One region of the Streptomyces sp. NPDC000151 genome, then DNA from elsewhere that is predicted to be linked to it. Evidence: riboswitches for the same ligand, from Rfam matches in the RefSeq annotation. Region 1 holds a riboswitch; the other holds the start of a gene.
The links. A riboswitch is a leader RNA that binds a small molecule or an ion and turns the genes downstream of it on or off. The one in region 1 is predicted to bind cyclic di-AMP.

Region 1 (7,651 bases):
CCGCGGATCTTCCGCCGGCCGGGAACGCCTGTACGCCGGTCAGGAGTTGAAAGAGTGTCCAGACACATCCAGAGGTATCCGAACGCATCGGTGGCATCCGGAGGGGGCTCGTGGTCGTGACCGTGACCGTGACCCGTCCGGCCCTCGAAGAGTCGCCGCGCGGTGCCGCGGCGGACACCCTGGGACGGCGGTACGGCGGTACGGAGAGCGGTGGGGGAAGGAGGCCGGTGCGGATGGGGCGAGGCAGAGTGGGCGTGCCGGGCGACCGGGAGCGGCGGGCCCGTCGGGACGGGCTGTCGCCGGTCAGCCGCCGGCTGGTCTGCTGGCTGCCCGCTGTGCTCCTGATCGGCGGGCTGGCCTTCGACCTCCTGACGCCGACCCGGTACACCGCCGCGCCGTTCTTCTCGGCGGCGCCGCTGGTCGCCGCGCCGCTGTACTCGCTGCGGAACACGGCGCTGGTCAGCGTCCTGTCCGTACTGGCGGAGCTGGGCGTGGCCGTCTTCCACGGCCGGACCGGCGGCTACGAGTCGTACACCGAAGCGGTGACGGTCCTGGTCGTCGCCCTCCTGGCGCTCGGTATCAACAGGGCCGTGCGGATGACCGACGCCCGGCTCGCCTCCGTGCGCGACGTGGCGGAGGCCGCCCAGCGGGCCGTACTGCCGCTGCCGCCGGACCGCATCAGCGGGCTCGACGTCGCCGCGCGGTACGAAGCGGCGCAGGCGGATGCCCGTATCGGGGGCGATCTGTACGCCGTGCAGGACACCCCGCACGGCGTACGGCTCATCGTCGGCGACGTGCGGGGCAAGGGCCTGGAGGCGGTGGAGGCCGCCGTGATCGTCATCGGCGCCTTCCGGGAGGCCGCGGAGCAGGAGGCCACGCTGGAGGCGGTGGCGGGGCGGCTGGAGCGGGCGCTGCAGCGCGAGGGGAGCCGGCGGGCGGGGCTGGACCAGTTCGAGGGGTTCACCACGGCGGTGCTCGCCGAGGTGCCGTCCGAGCATCGCGGCGTGCTGCGGGTGCTGAACCGCGGCCATCCGGCGCCGCTGCTGCTGTGCGCGGACGGCACGCTGCGCGAGCTGGAGCCGCGGGCCCCGGCGCTGCCGCTCGGGCTGAGCGAGGTCGCGGGCTGGCCGGACCGGGCCGACCAGGCCGATTTCCCGCCCGGCGCGATGCTGCTGCTGTTCACCGACGGGGTGACCGAGGCGCGGGACAGCGGGGGCGTGTTCTACCAGCCGGCGGTCCGGCTGGCCGGCCGGCTGTTCACCGGTCCCGACGCGCTGCTGGACGCCCTGGTGGACGACGTGGCACGGCACACGGGAGGGGAGACGGCGGACGACATGGCCCTGCTGGCGCTACGAAGACCGGAGGGGTAGGGACGGTGCCTCCTCCAGCCACTGCACGCTCTGTCCGTGCTGGCCCGTGAGGGCGACCGGGTGGCCGTCGAGCGCGAGGGTGAGCTGGTGCGCGTCGGCGGGGCGCGGTCCGGGCAGCCACGGCAGCACGCTGTGGTGCTCGTTGGAGACCCAGTGCCCGGCCCGGTCCACCAGGACCGACCGTACGACCCGGGCGAACTCCTCGCGGCGCTCCAGCGGCAGATACGTCAGCACGGCCGTGTGGAAGACCACCAGCGTCGCGTCGCGCGGCGCCCGCGCGGCCAGCGCGGGCAGCTCGTCCAGGAGGTCGCCGCGCACGAGCGGAGCCGGCGGTGCCTGCCGTACGGCCTCGATGGCGTCGCGCTGACGCCGCTGACGTTCCGCCGCATCGGGCGTCGACCCGGGCCAGATCAGCGCCTGGAGCCAGCGCACGTCGTCGGCGTCGGCCACGTCGAGCGGGTTCAGGTCGATCCCCGCCCGCCAGGCGATCCGGGGCAGCCCGGTCGGTACCGGCGTGCCCGGGGACGTACGGCAGGAAAAGACGACCGGGCTGTCCGGAGCGCCGAACTCCGGTCCGTCGTCGTAGCGATAGCGGTACCGGTCCGGGTGCAGGCACAGCCCGGCCGACGCGCCGACCTCCAGGAGCGCGAGCGGCTGGGGGAGCCGGGCGAGGAGCGGCAGCAGTGTGGCGCAGCGCGCGGGTTCGTTGGTCTGCGTGAGCCGCCGCATCATGACGTCGCGTACGTCGTCCCAGTGCCGGATCGTCCACTCGCGCCACGTGCGGTACGCGAAGTCGCCGCGCGGCCCCTGGTCGGCGTGCGGGCCGTCGAGGTAACGGACGGCGGCGAGCAGGAGATTGGGCTGCTGCTTGTTGCCGGGCGGCAGGGAGGCGCCCAGGAAGTCGCAGAATTCCGGGTCCTGGCTGATGCGGGCGGTCAGCTCCTCATGCGCTTCGGACTCGCCCCGCGCCTGCTGCCACGAGAACTCCGCGTACCGATCCGCCACTGCCTGCGCGCTGTTGACGACCATGATCAGACGTTACTGCTCTCACTGTACGTAATCGCTGCGCACCCCTCCGCATAACAACTGACAAACGATCAGTCCGCTACGGGTTTCCGATGCCCGGTCAACTCGCCCCCATTTGGTCATGACTGGTGGCATAAGTCCAGCTCAGCGGGCGTACGGATTCCGGGGAACGCTTGGAATCCGGCCGTCCCGTCCATTACTGTCCGATAACGCAGCGCGGTCGGACCAGCCGTCGCAAGAGGCGGCACCGCGCGGCCGACGCCGAATCCCATAAGCGCACTTCACCACCGCACCACCTGCCCAGGGAACCGGGGAACCACCACCTTGGGGTGAATCGGACGACTCCCCCCGGAGCCGCCCGTAGGAGACCTTCCTGCTCCGAACCCGTCAGCTAACCCGGTAGGCGAGAAGGAAGGAAAGGAGTGCGCCCCCGTGGCGTCCAACAAGCCTGCCCCCGACCCGTCTCCCGGGTCCCCGCACCTCGCGCACGACTCGTACCGCACCCACGATGCGTACGCGGCGCACGGCACCCACGAGTCCCCCAGGACGCACGCCGAGCCGGCGCCCGCCGACACCGCCACCTTCCCCGCCGTGAGCGATCCGGGTGCGGCGGGCGGCCCGTGGGAGGAGTGGAACCCCACCGAGGAGTCCGTACGCCCCGTACGCGGCCGGCACCGCGTGGCCAAGCAGCGCGGCGGCGGCCTCGCCCGCAGCAGTACGGTCCTGGGCGTCGGCGTCATCGCGGCGGTCGGCGCGGGCGGCATGGCCTCCGCGCAGGGCAAGCCGCAGGTCTCCATATCCATGCCCGACCTGGGCAGCATGGCCGAACACGTATCCGAGAAACTCCCCGCGGCGGAGAGCCTGCCGGGCATCGGCGGTCTGGTCTCCCACGACTCCTCCGGTACGGGCGCGGACGGTGCGCAGGGCGGCCCGTTCACCCGGGCGGGCGGCGGCGAGTCCGCGCAGGGCGGCGGCGAGGCGCTCCGCGCCCGCATCCTGGAGCAGGCCGAACAGGCGCAGAGCTCCGCCGACCAGGAGGCCCGCGAGACCGCCGAACAGGCCGCGGTCCAGCAGGCCGAGGCGGACGCGGCCGAGCGCCAGAAGCACGCCGAGAGCGCGAAGAAGAAGGCCGCGGCGGAAGCCAAGGCCAAGGCCGAGGAAGAGGCGCGCAAGAAGGCGGCCGCCGCCCGCGCCGCCGAGCTCGCCGAACTGGCCAAGAGCTACACCCTCCCGGTCTCCTCTTTCACCATCACCGCCACCTTCGGACAGGGCGGCGACCGCTGGGCCGCCGACCACACAGGGCTGGACTTCGCCGCCCCGACCGGTACCCCGGCCAAGGCCGTGCACGGCGGCACGATCACGCAGGCCGGCTGGGCGGGCTCGTACGGCTACCGCATCGTCGTCACCCTCGACGACGGCACCGAGCTCTGGTACTGCCACCTCTCCTCGATGGTGAAGACCTCGGGCAAGGTGAACGCCGGCGACGTCATCGGCCGGGTCGGCGCCACTGGCAATGTCACGGGCCCGCACCTCCACCTGGAGGTCCGCCCGAGCCCGGACACGCCGGTCGACCCGATGCCGTGGCTGCGCGACCACGGGCTGAAGGTCTGACGACGACGCCTGACGACGACGCCTGACGACGACGCCTGACGACGACGTCTGATGACGACGTCTGATGACGACGATGGCGTGAAGGTCTGAGAACGCCCGCTCTCCGGGGTCGCCTTCGGGGTCGTCTTCGGGCGCGCCTTCGGGCCATCCTCCGCCCGCCGGGCTTCCGTCCGCCCGTCCGGGGCACTTGTCCGCCGTCGCCGCCGCCTCGTGCGCCCCGCTCCGCCGCGACCGGGAACCGGGCGTACTAGCAGGAGGGGAGAGGCGGTGGCCGACGGCCGGGTCTCCGCGTAGCGCGGGCCCGCACACCACGGCGGCCCTGATGGCCACCCGCACACCGCGGGGGCCATCGGGCCGCCGGGCGTATCTTCGGCCGTCCGGCGAGCGCAACCCATCCCGCTCCCGCAGAATGAACGGGCCCCCGCCACCGCGCCCCAAGAAGAACGGCGCCGAGCCAAGGACGGCCCCAGTGGAGTGGACCCTCGAAGTTGTCACCGTCCCCGTCACCGACCAGGACCGTGCGAAGCGCTTCTACGAAGAACAGTGCGGCTTCAAGGCCGACGTGGACTCGCAAGTCGCCGAAGGGGTACGGATCATCCAGCTGACCCCGCCCGGTTCGCGCTGCTCGATCGCCCTCATCCAGGGCCTGCCGCCGGCACCCGGCCAGTCCGCCATGGCCCCGGGCTCGCTCCAGGGCCTGCAGCTGTGCGTGGTGGACATCGAAGCGGCCCACGCGGAGCTGGTACGGCGCGGGGTGGAGGTCGGTCCGGTACAGCATCTCGGCGCCGAGGGCTGGGCCGAAGGCCGCGGCGAGACGTGGAACTCCTTCATGTTCTTCAAGGACCCCGACGGCAACGGCTGGACGGTCCAGGAGGCACCGTCCCCGCTCAGTAACCGCTAGGGCGGCAGGCAGTCGGCATTCGAGTGACGCCCCGTCACGTCCCGGAATAACTCCGCCTCCCAACCCCGCTGACGCTCACATGTCCACGTCTTCCGCTTCTTCCGCCCCCACGCCCGGCCACGGCCCCGTCCCCGTCGCCGCCACCAAGCCCCTGGGCTCGCTCACGGTCTCCCCCCTCTCCCTCGGCGGCAACGTCTTCGGCTGGACCGCCGACGTGGCGACGTCCTTCGAGGTGCTGGACGCGTTCACCGGGGCCGGCGGCAACTTCATCGACACGGCCGACGCCTACTCCGTCTTCGCCCCCGGCAACAAGGGCGGCGAATCCGAGACGATCATCGGCGACTGGCACACCGCCCGCGGCAACCGCTCCGACCTCGTCATCGCCACGAAGGTCGGCGCCCTCCCCGACCGCAAGGGCCTGTCCGCCGCCAACATCAAGGCGGCCGTCGACGAGTCCCTGACCCGCCTCCGCACCGATCACATCGACCTCTACTACACCCACTACGACGACGAGTCCGTCGAGGTCTCCGAGATCATCTCCACCCTCGACGACCTGGTGAAGGCCGGCAAGGTCCGCGAGATCGGCGCCTCCAACATCTCGCCCGAGCGGCTCCAGGCCTCACTCGAATTCTCCGAACGCGAGGGCCTGGCCAAGTACGTCGCCCTCCAGCCGCACTACAACCTCGTCTCCCGCGACACGTACGAGGGCCCGCTGCGCGACATCGCCGCCCGCCACGGTCTGGGCGCCATGCCGTACTACGGCCTTGCCTCCGGCTTCCTGACCGGCAAGTACCGTCCGGGCACCGACGTGGACAGCGCCCGCTCCGGCAAGGCCGCCGCACACCTCGCCACCGAGCGCGGCCGCCGCGTCCTGGCCGCCCTGGACGAGGTCGCGGCCCGCCACGACGCCGAACAGGCCACCGTCGCCCTCGCCTGGCTCGCCGCCCAGCCCACCGTCACGGCCCCGATCGCCAGCGCCCGCACGGTCGCCCAGCTCCCGGCCCTCCTGGCCCTCGGCACCCTCCCCCTCACCCACGAGGACCTCACCCTCCTGACGGACGCCTCGGCGTAGTCCACGAGACCCGCGCTACACACCAAGGGCGGCTGCGTACGGGTAGTACGCAGCCGCCCTCGTCTTCTCCCTCCCCCATGCTCACTTCCGGTCGACGACCACCCACGAAGCCGCCGCCACGGCCCCCGCCACCGCGAACACCGACGGCCAGGCCCCCACCTTCTTCGCCAACGGATGCGACCCGGCGAACGCCGCGACATACAGCCCGCTCAACGCCGCCGCCGTCCCGTTCCCACCCTTCCGCTGCCACTCCCGAGCAGCCACAGCCCCGGCCGCCGCCAACGCCACCCCACCAAGCGGCCGCTTCTTGGTCCATCGAGCCACCCCATACCCCGCGACCAGCCCCGCAGCCGCCACCACACCCGCCGGAACCCGAGCCATCACGACAACCTCCACATCAAGGGATCTTTCAATCGACCTTATGACTAAGCGCCTTGACGGCAGCGAGGGGGTTGAGTGACGCCCATCACTTTGCGTCTAGGTTCGATCGAAAGTGATCAAAGGTTGCCACGATGGGTCGATGGCGAATGAAACGTTCATTGGGCATGTGGACGGGGCGATCCCAGGCTCCTCCTTCGAGAGCAGGGATGCCGTAAAGGCGGCGAATCTGCACTCGCAGAATCAGGCGGGGATTTCCACCAACAAGGACTCGGACGGCCAACGGGTGGCAAATGCGATCGTCCTCAACGGTGGATACGAAGACGACGAAGATCACTGGCACTGGATCCGCTACACCGGTGCTGGCGGTCGGAACGACTCCAAGAAGAATCAAGTTGCTGACCAGGACTGGGAGCAGCAGACCAATGCGGCGTTGAAGCTGAGCTACGAGCGTGGTCACCCCATCCGCATCATCCGCGGGCATGAAGGCGATAAGCGGTACTCGCCGAAGAACGGCTACCGCTATGACGGCCTTTACGGAATCACAGACATCCGCATGGTGGAAGGGAAGTCTGGGTGGCAGATCTGCCAGTTCGATCTGCATCGCCTGACGGACTCGAAGCAGGAGCTTACGGAGCCCGAGCAGAAGATCGCCGCGCTCTTTGACTTCGACGCGGAAGAGAAGTTCCCCGAAACGCGTACGACGACCGTGCAGCGCATCGTGCGGGACACCGCGGTCGTACGGCGAGTGAAGGGCATGTACGACCACGAATGCCAGGTGTGTGGCTTCCGCCTGGTGGGCGGCGATGGCAAGGCGTACAGCGAAGGGGCCCACATTCGCCCGCTGGGGAAGCTGCATCGTGGACCCGACGTAGAGCAGAACGTCCTCTGTCTCTGCGCCAACTGTCACGTGCGTCTCGATAAGGGCGCCATCTACATTTCCGATGACTGGCGTGTTGTGGAACGAGGGGCTGTCTTGCAACCGGGTGCGGTCTTCCCTGAGCTCACCCGATTCCCTGAACACAACATTGGCACGGACTACACCGAGTACCACCGGAAGTGGTGGGACAAGAAGCTTTCCGCGTCATAGCGCGCGCTGTCGTGCAATCAGAGGGCCCATCAGTGGGGACGGTGGATGTGCTGGTGGGCGTGGGTGAGGGCTGGGTGGGCTAGGGGTTTGGTTTGCCAGAGGTGGTGGAGGAGGGCGCGTTCGCGGGTGTGGAAGTCGGGGGTGGGGCCCGTGCGGTGGGCGCGGCGGCGGAGGAAGGCGAGGGAGGTGGCCAGGGCGGCGTA
Region 2 (7,651 bases), on a different contig from region 1:
GCAGGCTCGCCCGCCGACGCGACCGGAGGCTCGCCCGCCGACTCGGCCCCAGGCTCGCCCGCCGACTCGGCCGGAGACTCGGCCGTCGAGGCGGTACGCGATGCCGGACGGCCGCCGTCCGCACGTACGAAGACCGGGCCGACAGCCACCACGGCGAAAGCCACAACAACGAACTCCGGGACGAAGACCGCCGGGGCGAAGACCGCCACGGCCAATGCCGGCGTGAAGGCTGAGCCGAAAGCAGGGGCGCACGCCGGGGCGAGCGGCACAAGATCGAATGCGTGGTCGCAGGCCACGGCGGACACCGAGGCGGAGACGCTGCCCGCGCCCGCCATGCTGCCGACCGAGGGCCGGTCGCATCCGCCGGTGCTCCTGCTGCACGGCTTCATCGACAACCGTTCCGTCTTCGTACTGCTGCGCCGCTCGCTGCGCCGGCACGGCTGGTGCCACCTCGAGGCGCTCAACTACTCCCCTCTCACCTGCGACATACGCAAGGCCGCCGAGCTGCTCGGCCGGCACGTGGAAGACGTCTGCGAACGCACCGGGCACCGGCGCATCGACCTGGTGGGGCACAGCCTCGGCGGGCTGATCGCGCGGTACTACGTGCAGCGGCTGGGAGGGGACGCGCGGATCCGGACGCTGGTCACGCTCGGCACCCCGCACGGCGGCACCCGGCTCGCCTCGCTGCTGCCCGCGCATCCGCTCGTGCGGCAGATGCGGCCGGATTCCGACGTGATCAAGGAGTTGGCCCGGCCCGCGCCGAATTGCCGGACGTCTTTCGTCTGTTTCTGGAGCGATCTCGATCAGATGATGGTTCCGACCGAGACGGCACAGATCAATCATGCCGATCTGCGGAGCCGGAACATCCATGTCTCCGGTGTCGGACATCTGGCCTTTCCGGTCAACGGCACGGTCGCGGCCGGCATCCGCGAGGCGCTGGCCTCGGCTGATCCGACGAATCCGGCGCAGTCGGAGAATCCCGGCGACGTGGCGGACGAGGCCGCGTCCGACCAGGCGTCCGTCGCCTGACCGAGCACGACGGCTACGCCAATCGATCTCGAACATTCATCGAACGTGGCGCCAAGAACATGCCGGGCGTCCTCCGAAAGACGGCCAAATGCCCGGTCTGGAAGGGCCCGAAACCTACGGAAGATTGTCGCCGTCGCATACCGCCGGGTACAGTCGCCGCTAATTCTCCTGCTGCCGAGGCGAAAGAGAAGTTGGTGGTGAACGACCGTCACCCGTCGGGGAACCCAGACCCGACCGGCTCCGCTCCTGACGCCTCGTACGGGTCCCAGCCCGGTTACGAGCCGCACGGGCAGCAGGACGCCCAGCTCGGTTACGCCACGTACGACGGGTACACCACCGGCACGTACGACACCGGCGCGTACGCCGCCGGTACCTACGACACCGGTACGTATGACACCGGAACGTACGACGTGAGCGGTGCGTACGACGCCTACGGAGCGACCGCGTACGACACCGGTGCCTATGGCACGGTGACCTACGGCGGCGGGACGTACGACACCGGCACGTATGACACCACTGGCACGTATAACACCGGTACGTATGACGTGAGCGGTGCGCACGACCCGTATGCCTACCCTTCGCACGACACCACCGGCACGTACGACACCACGGGGACGTACAACACCGTGGGCACGTACGACACCGGAACGTACGACGTGAGCGGTGCGTACGACACCGGGACGTACGAGACCGGCGCGTACGACACCGCCTACCAGGGCGCGCAGTTCGAGACGGGCCAATTCGAGACGGGTCAGTTCCAGACAGGTCAGTTCGAAGCGACGCAGTTCGGGACCGGCTCCTTCGACAGCGGCCAGTACGACACCGGTCAGTACGACACCGGTCAATTCGACACCGGTCAGTTCGACACCGGCCACTACGAAGCCGCTGCCGAGTCCACCGCCGTCTTCTCCGCCGACGACCTGGCCGAGGCGGGCGCCGGGACCGACGCCGCCGACGGCGATCTCCACTCCGCCGTCACCGCGATCATCCCCACCCCCACCCTCTCCCCCGAAGCCGCGCCCGAAGGCGCTCCCGCAGCCGCTCCCGGTGGCCGTCGGGCCGCCCGGCGGGACGGGCACGGGAGTGGCGGCGGCCGGGGCCGGCGGCGTACGCCGAAGAAGTCCGCGCTGCTCACCGTCGCCGTGCCGTCCGTGGCCGCCATGGGCGTGTGCGCCGTGGCCGCCGCCTCCGTCTCCGGTGCGACCGACAAGGACGAGGACACCGCCGTACAGGCCGCTTCGGACGCCTCGGCGGTGAAGCCGTCGGCCGCGAACAACAAGCTGGACTCCCAGCTCTCCAGCCTGAGCGCGGACGCGAACGACTTCGCCGACCGTGCCAGTCGTACGCAGGAACGTCTCGACCTGCAGGCCCGCGAGGCCGCCGAGAAGAAGAAGCGGGCGGAGGAGGCGGCGCGCAAGGAGGCACTGCGGCCGAAGTTCGCGCTGCCGGTCAAGCAGCACGGGCTGAGCGCGCTCTTCGGGCAGGCCGGCGTCAACTGGATGTCGCTGCACTCCGGCATCGACTTCCCGGTCAGTTACGGCACGCCCGTGATGGCCGCGACCGACGGCACCGTCGTCACCAAGTGGAACCCCGCCTACGGCAACATGGTGGAGATCACCGCGCCGGACGGCACCGAGACCTGGTACTGCCACCTGAGCAGCGCGAAGATCCGCTCGGGCACGGTCAAGGCCGGCGACGTCATCGCGTACTCCGGCAACTCCGGCAACTCCACCGGCCCGCACCTGCACTTCGAGGTGCACCCCAACGGCGGCGACGCGATAGACCCGCTGCCCTGGCTGCGCTCCAAGGGCATCAACCCGAACTGAGCCGCGAGTACGCCGACGGCCCGGAACCCTGCTGAGGGTTCCGGGCCGTCGGCGTACGACTACAGCTTCCCCACCGGTTACAGCTTCTCCACCGGCGCATACCGCAGCAGCAGCCGCTTCGGCTTCTCGCCGCCGAAGTCGATCGTGGCCTCGGCGTTGTCGCCGCTGCCCTTGACCCCGACGACCGTGCCCAGCCCGAAGCTGTCGTGCGTGACGCGGTCGCCGATCGTCAGCGCGACCACCGGGCGGTCCTTCGCCCGCCGGGTCGCGAAGCCGCTCGGGCCCGCCTTGCTCCGCGAGGAGGACACCGAGGACGAGGCCCCGAAGCCGCCGGACAGGCCGGAGGAGCCGGAGGACAGCCCGCCCATGGAGGCGGAGGGCGTCGCGGGCCCGGTCCGCTTCCACTCGACGTACTCGTCCGGGATCTCCTCCAGGAAGCGGGACTGCGGGTTGTACTGGGGCTGGCCCCAGGCGCTGCGCATCGTGGAGCGGGTGAGGTACAGGCGCTCCTGGGCGCGCGTGATGCCGACGTACGCCAGCCGCCGCTCCTCCTCCAGCTCCTTGGTCTGGCCGAGCGCGCGCATGTGCGGGAAGACGCCGTCCTCCATGCCGGTCAGGAAGACGGTCGGGAACTCCAGACCCTTCGCGGTGTGCAGGGTCATGAGCGTGATGACGCCCGTGCCCTCCTCGTCCTCGTCGGGGATCTGGTCGGAGTCGGCGACCAGGGCGACCTGCTCCAGGAAGTCGGAGAGGGTGCCAGGGTTGGCCTCGTCGCGGTCCTGCTCGAATTCGAGGGCGACCGCGGCCAGCTCCTGGAGGTTCTCGATGCGGGTCTCGTCCTGCGGGTCCGTGGACGTCTGGAGCTCGGCCAGATAGCCCGTGCGCTCCAGGACGGCCTCCAGGACGGTCGCGGGCCCTGCGCCGGACTCGACGATGGTCCGCAGCTCCTCCATGAGCGTGTTGAAGCGCTTGACGGCGTTCGCAGAGCGCGCGGCCATGCCGTACGCCTCGTCGACGCGGCGCAGCGCCTGCGGGAAGGTGATCTTCTCGCGGGCCGAGAGGGCGTCGATCATCGCTTCGGCGCGGTCGCCGATGCCACGCTTCGGCACGTTCAGGATGCGGCGGAGCGGGACGGTGTCCTCGGGGTTGGACAGCACGCGCAGGTACGCGAGGACGTCCCGGACCTCCTTGCGCTCGTAGAAGCGCACGCCGCCGACGACCTTGTACGGCAGCCCGACCCGGATGAAGACTTCCTCGAAGACACGGGACTGGGCGTTCGTACGATAGAAGATCGCGACGTCGCCGGCCCTGGTCTCGCCCGCGTCCGTCAGCCGGTCGATCTCGTCGGCGACGAACTGCGCCTCGTCGTGCTCGGTGTCGGCGACATAGCCGGTGATCTTCGGGCCCGTGCCGGCGTCCGTCCAGAGGTTCTTCGGGCGGCGGTTCTCGTTGCGCTCGATGACGGCGTTGGCGGCCGAGAGGATCGTCTGCGTGGAGCGGTAGTTCTGCTCCAGCAGGATCGTGGTCGCGTTCGGGTAGTCCTCCTCGAACTGGAGGATGTTCCTGATCGTGGCGCCGCGGAAGGCGTAGATCGACTGGTCGGCGTCGCCCACGACGCACAGCTCGGCGGCGGGCACCTCGGGCGTCCCGGGGCCTACCAGCTCGCGCACGAGGGTGTACTGGGCGTGGTTCGTGTCCTGGTACTCGTCGACCAGCACGTGCCGGAAGCGGCGGCGGTAGTGGTCCGCGACGTCCGGGAACGCCTGCAGCAGATTCACCGTCGTCATGATGATGTCGTCGAAGTCCAGGGCGTTGGCCTCGCGCAGCCGCGCCTGGTACATCGCATACGCCTCGGCGAGGGTCTTCTCGAAGCCGTCGGCGGCCGTCCCGGCGAAGTCCTCGTGATCGATGAGCTCGTTCTTGAGATTGGAGACCTTGGCGCTGAAGGACTTGGGCGGGAAGCGCTTGGGGTCGAGGTCCAGGTCGCGGCAGACCAGGGCCATCAGGCGCTTGGAGTCGGCGGCGTCGTAGATCGAGAACGACGACGTGAAGCCCAGCTTCTTGGACTCGCGGCGCAGGATGCGCACGCAGGCGCTGTGGAAGGTGGACACCCACATGGCGTTGGCGCGCGGGCCGACCAGCTCCTCCACGCGCTCCTTCATCTCGCCCGCGGCCTTGTTCGTGAACGTGATCGCGAGGACCTGGCCGGGGTGGACGCCGCGCGCGCCGAGCAGATGCGCGATGCGGTGCGTGAGGACGCGGGTCTTGCCGGAGCCGGCGCCCGCGACGATGAGCAGCGGCGCGCCCGTGTGCACGACGGCGGCCTTCTGCTCGTCGTTCAGCCCCTCCAGCAGCGCGGCCGGGTCCACTGCGGGGCGGGCGGCGCCGTCGCGGTAGTACGCGTCCCGCTGCACGGGCGCGTCGAAGCGGCCGCCGAAGAGGTCGTGCGGCACCTCCTCCGCTGCCGGACGGTCCTCGTCCTCGGGAGGCGGCGGCTCCTCGTCCTTGGAATCGAGGTCCGCCAGGAAGCTGTCGTCAAAGAGGCTGCTCATCGCCCACCGAGTCTAGGCCGCCCCACCGACAACCCGGCCCCGGCCGCGAAATTCCGGGGATTACGGGGGTGCGGAGAATACGGCACGAGGCGGGCGGTCACGGGCAGAGAACGGCACCGGACAGTGCGTGGTCGGAACCGGTCCGGCATCGACCCGGACACGACGAGATCACGAAAAGGTTTCGGGCATATCGAACATCAGCCTTCACAGAAGTCACACGAGTTGGCTACCGTGCCGACCGGGCAGCCCGCCCCACCGCCCGGCGAAAGCGCCGGCACGGGCCGCCCCGCCGAGTCCGTACCGCCGCACCCAGGGCGGGCCGGAGCCGGGGACCCACACGCACGACCGGGGTGAATCGGCCGGCACGGAGCGATCCGTACGGCCGTAGGGCACCTTCCGTAGTACGGCCGCAGCGATGCGGCACGCGCCCGAACCCGACAGCTAACCCGGTAGGCGGTCCACGGAAGGAGTCGCCGGCCTTGGCGTCTCATCGCAAGCCGCGCACCCGCATCCTCGCCGTGCCCGCGCACCGCCGTACGGCGGCCGGGCTCACCACCGCGGCGCTCGCCTCCGTCACGCTGCTCACCCAGAGCGCGGACGCGGCACCCAGAAACCCCAAGCCCTCCATAGAAGAGGTCAAGAAGAAGGTCGACGGCCTGTACCGGCAGGCCGAGGTCGCCACCCAGAAGTACAACGCCGCCAAGGAGCGCGCCGGCACGCAGCGCGAGAAGGTGGACGGGCTGCGCGAGGCCGCGGCCCAGCGGACCGAGAAGATGAACGAGGCCCGGCGCGAGCTGGGCACCTTCGCCTCCGCGCAGTACCGCTCCGGCGGGCTGAGCCCGACCGCCCAGCTGATGCTGGCCCGGGACCCGCAGCAGTTCGTGGACCGCAACCACCTGATGGAGCGGCTCACCGGCCGCCAGCAGGAGGCGGTCGCCGACTACCAGGACCAGCAGGCGCAGGCCGCGCGCAAGCGGGCGCAGGCGACCCGGAGCCTGGAGGAGCTGCAGAAGTCCCAGGAGTCACTGAAGACGTCCAAGCGGGACGTCCAGGACAAGCTGACCGAGGCCCGGCAGCTGCTGTCCCGGCTGACCGCGCAGGAGAAGGCGCGGCTGGCGGAGCTGGACCGCAAGAAGAAGGCCGAGGCGCAGCGCAAGGCCGAGCGGCTGGCGCGGGAGCAGGCCGAGCGCGAGCAGCGGGAGCACCAGGACGACGGATCGGGCGGTACGGACGGCGGGTCCGGGACCGGCTCCGGGGGTGATACCGGGTCCGGTACGGGGTCGGGCTCCGGGGTGCCCGATGGTGCGTACGCAACCAAGGCGGAGAAGGCGCTCACCTTCGCCCGCGCGCAGCTGGGCAAGCCGTACGTGTGGGGCGCGACCGGCCCCACGTCGTACGACTGCTCAGGGCTGACCCAGGCGGCGTGGAAGGCGGCGGGCGTCTCGCTGCCGCGGACGACCTGGGACCAGGTGAAGACCGGCACGCGGGTCGCGACGAAGGACCTTCACCCCGGTGACCTGGTGTTCTTCTACGACGACATCAGCCACGTCGGGATGTACATCGGCGACGGCAAGATGATCCACGCGCCGAAGCCGGGCGCGAGCGTCCGCGTGGAGTCGATCTACTACATGCCGATCTACGGGAGCGTACGGCCGGCCTGAGCGGCACATGCCCGGAAACGACGAACCGCGCGACCGCCCCGGAGAACGAGGCAGTCGCGCGGTTCGTCGCGCCGAAGGTGGGGCGGCTCAGGTCCAGAGCAGCGCGATGAAGATGTTGACGACCGTGAGCAGGCCGACGAGCCCGAAGAGCGGCTTCTCCACCTTCTCCTCGTCACGCTTCACGTAGACCAGGCCCAGGATCACGATCAGGACGGCGAGCTTGACGCCGATCTTGATGTTGTTGACCGAGTAGTCCTGCATCTGGTTCAGGCCGACCAGGATGACGCCGGTCACCAGCATCGTGATCGCGCCGTGCAGCATCGCGGGCACGAAGCGGGCGGTGCCCGCGCCCATCGCCTTCATCTGCGTGAGGAAGCCGCCGAGCAGCGAAGCGATGCCGATGATGTGCAGCGCGACGAACACATTGATCACTACGTCCATAGTGGTCGATCGTAGCCCCGCCCCCGGCCCGGCCCTCGGGCAGGGCTGCCGTCGCTGCCCCGGCCCACCACCGGCCCGCCACCGGTCGGCACCTGCCGGTATCCGTCACCCCGTGGCCGAAAGCGAGCAATCCATGGCAGCG

Region 2: another riboswitch for cyclic di-AMP. It lies ahead of ABT381_RS28975 (C40 family peptidase); the one in region 1 lies ahead of ABT381_RS27585 (M23 family metallopeptidase).

The regions. Positions count from the first base shown of each region.
Region 1 covers NZ_JBEPFC010000127.1:6,458-14,108, forward strand. The annotation lists gene ABT381_RS27575 (PP2C family protein-serine/threonine phosphatase) at 234-1,370, shown strand; gene ABT381_RS27580 (DUF2332 domain-containing protein) at 1,350-2,399, opposite strand; cyclic di-AMP (ydaO/yuaA leader) riboswitch at 2,675-2,817, shown strand; gene ABT381_RS27585 (M23 family metallopeptidase) at 2,829-4,007, shown strand; gene ABT381_RS27590 (VOC family protein) at 4,477-4,908, shown strand; gene ABT381_RS27595 (aldo/keto reductase) at 4,988-5,980, shown strand; gene ABT381_RS27600 (hypothetical protein) at 6,062-6,361, opposite strand; gene ABT381_RS27605 (YDG/SRA domain-containing protein) at 6,501-7,448, shown strand; gene ABT381_RS27610 (PrsW family intramembrane metalloprotease) at 7,478-7,651, opposite strand, start outside.
Region 2 covers NZ_JBEPFC010000142.1:2,948-10,598, forward strand. The annotation lists gene ABT381_RS28960 (alpha/beta hydrolase) at 223-1,029, shown strand; gene ABT381_RS28965 (M23 family metallopeptidase) at 1,227-2,855, shown strand; gene pcrA (DNA helicase PcrA) at 2,933-5,407, opposite strand; cyclic di-AMP (ydaO/yuaA leader) riboswitch at 5,699-5,878, shown strand; gene ABT381_RS28975 (C40 family peptidase) at 5,887-7,068, shown strand; gene ABT381_RS28980 (hypothetical protein) at 7,156-7,509, opposite strand.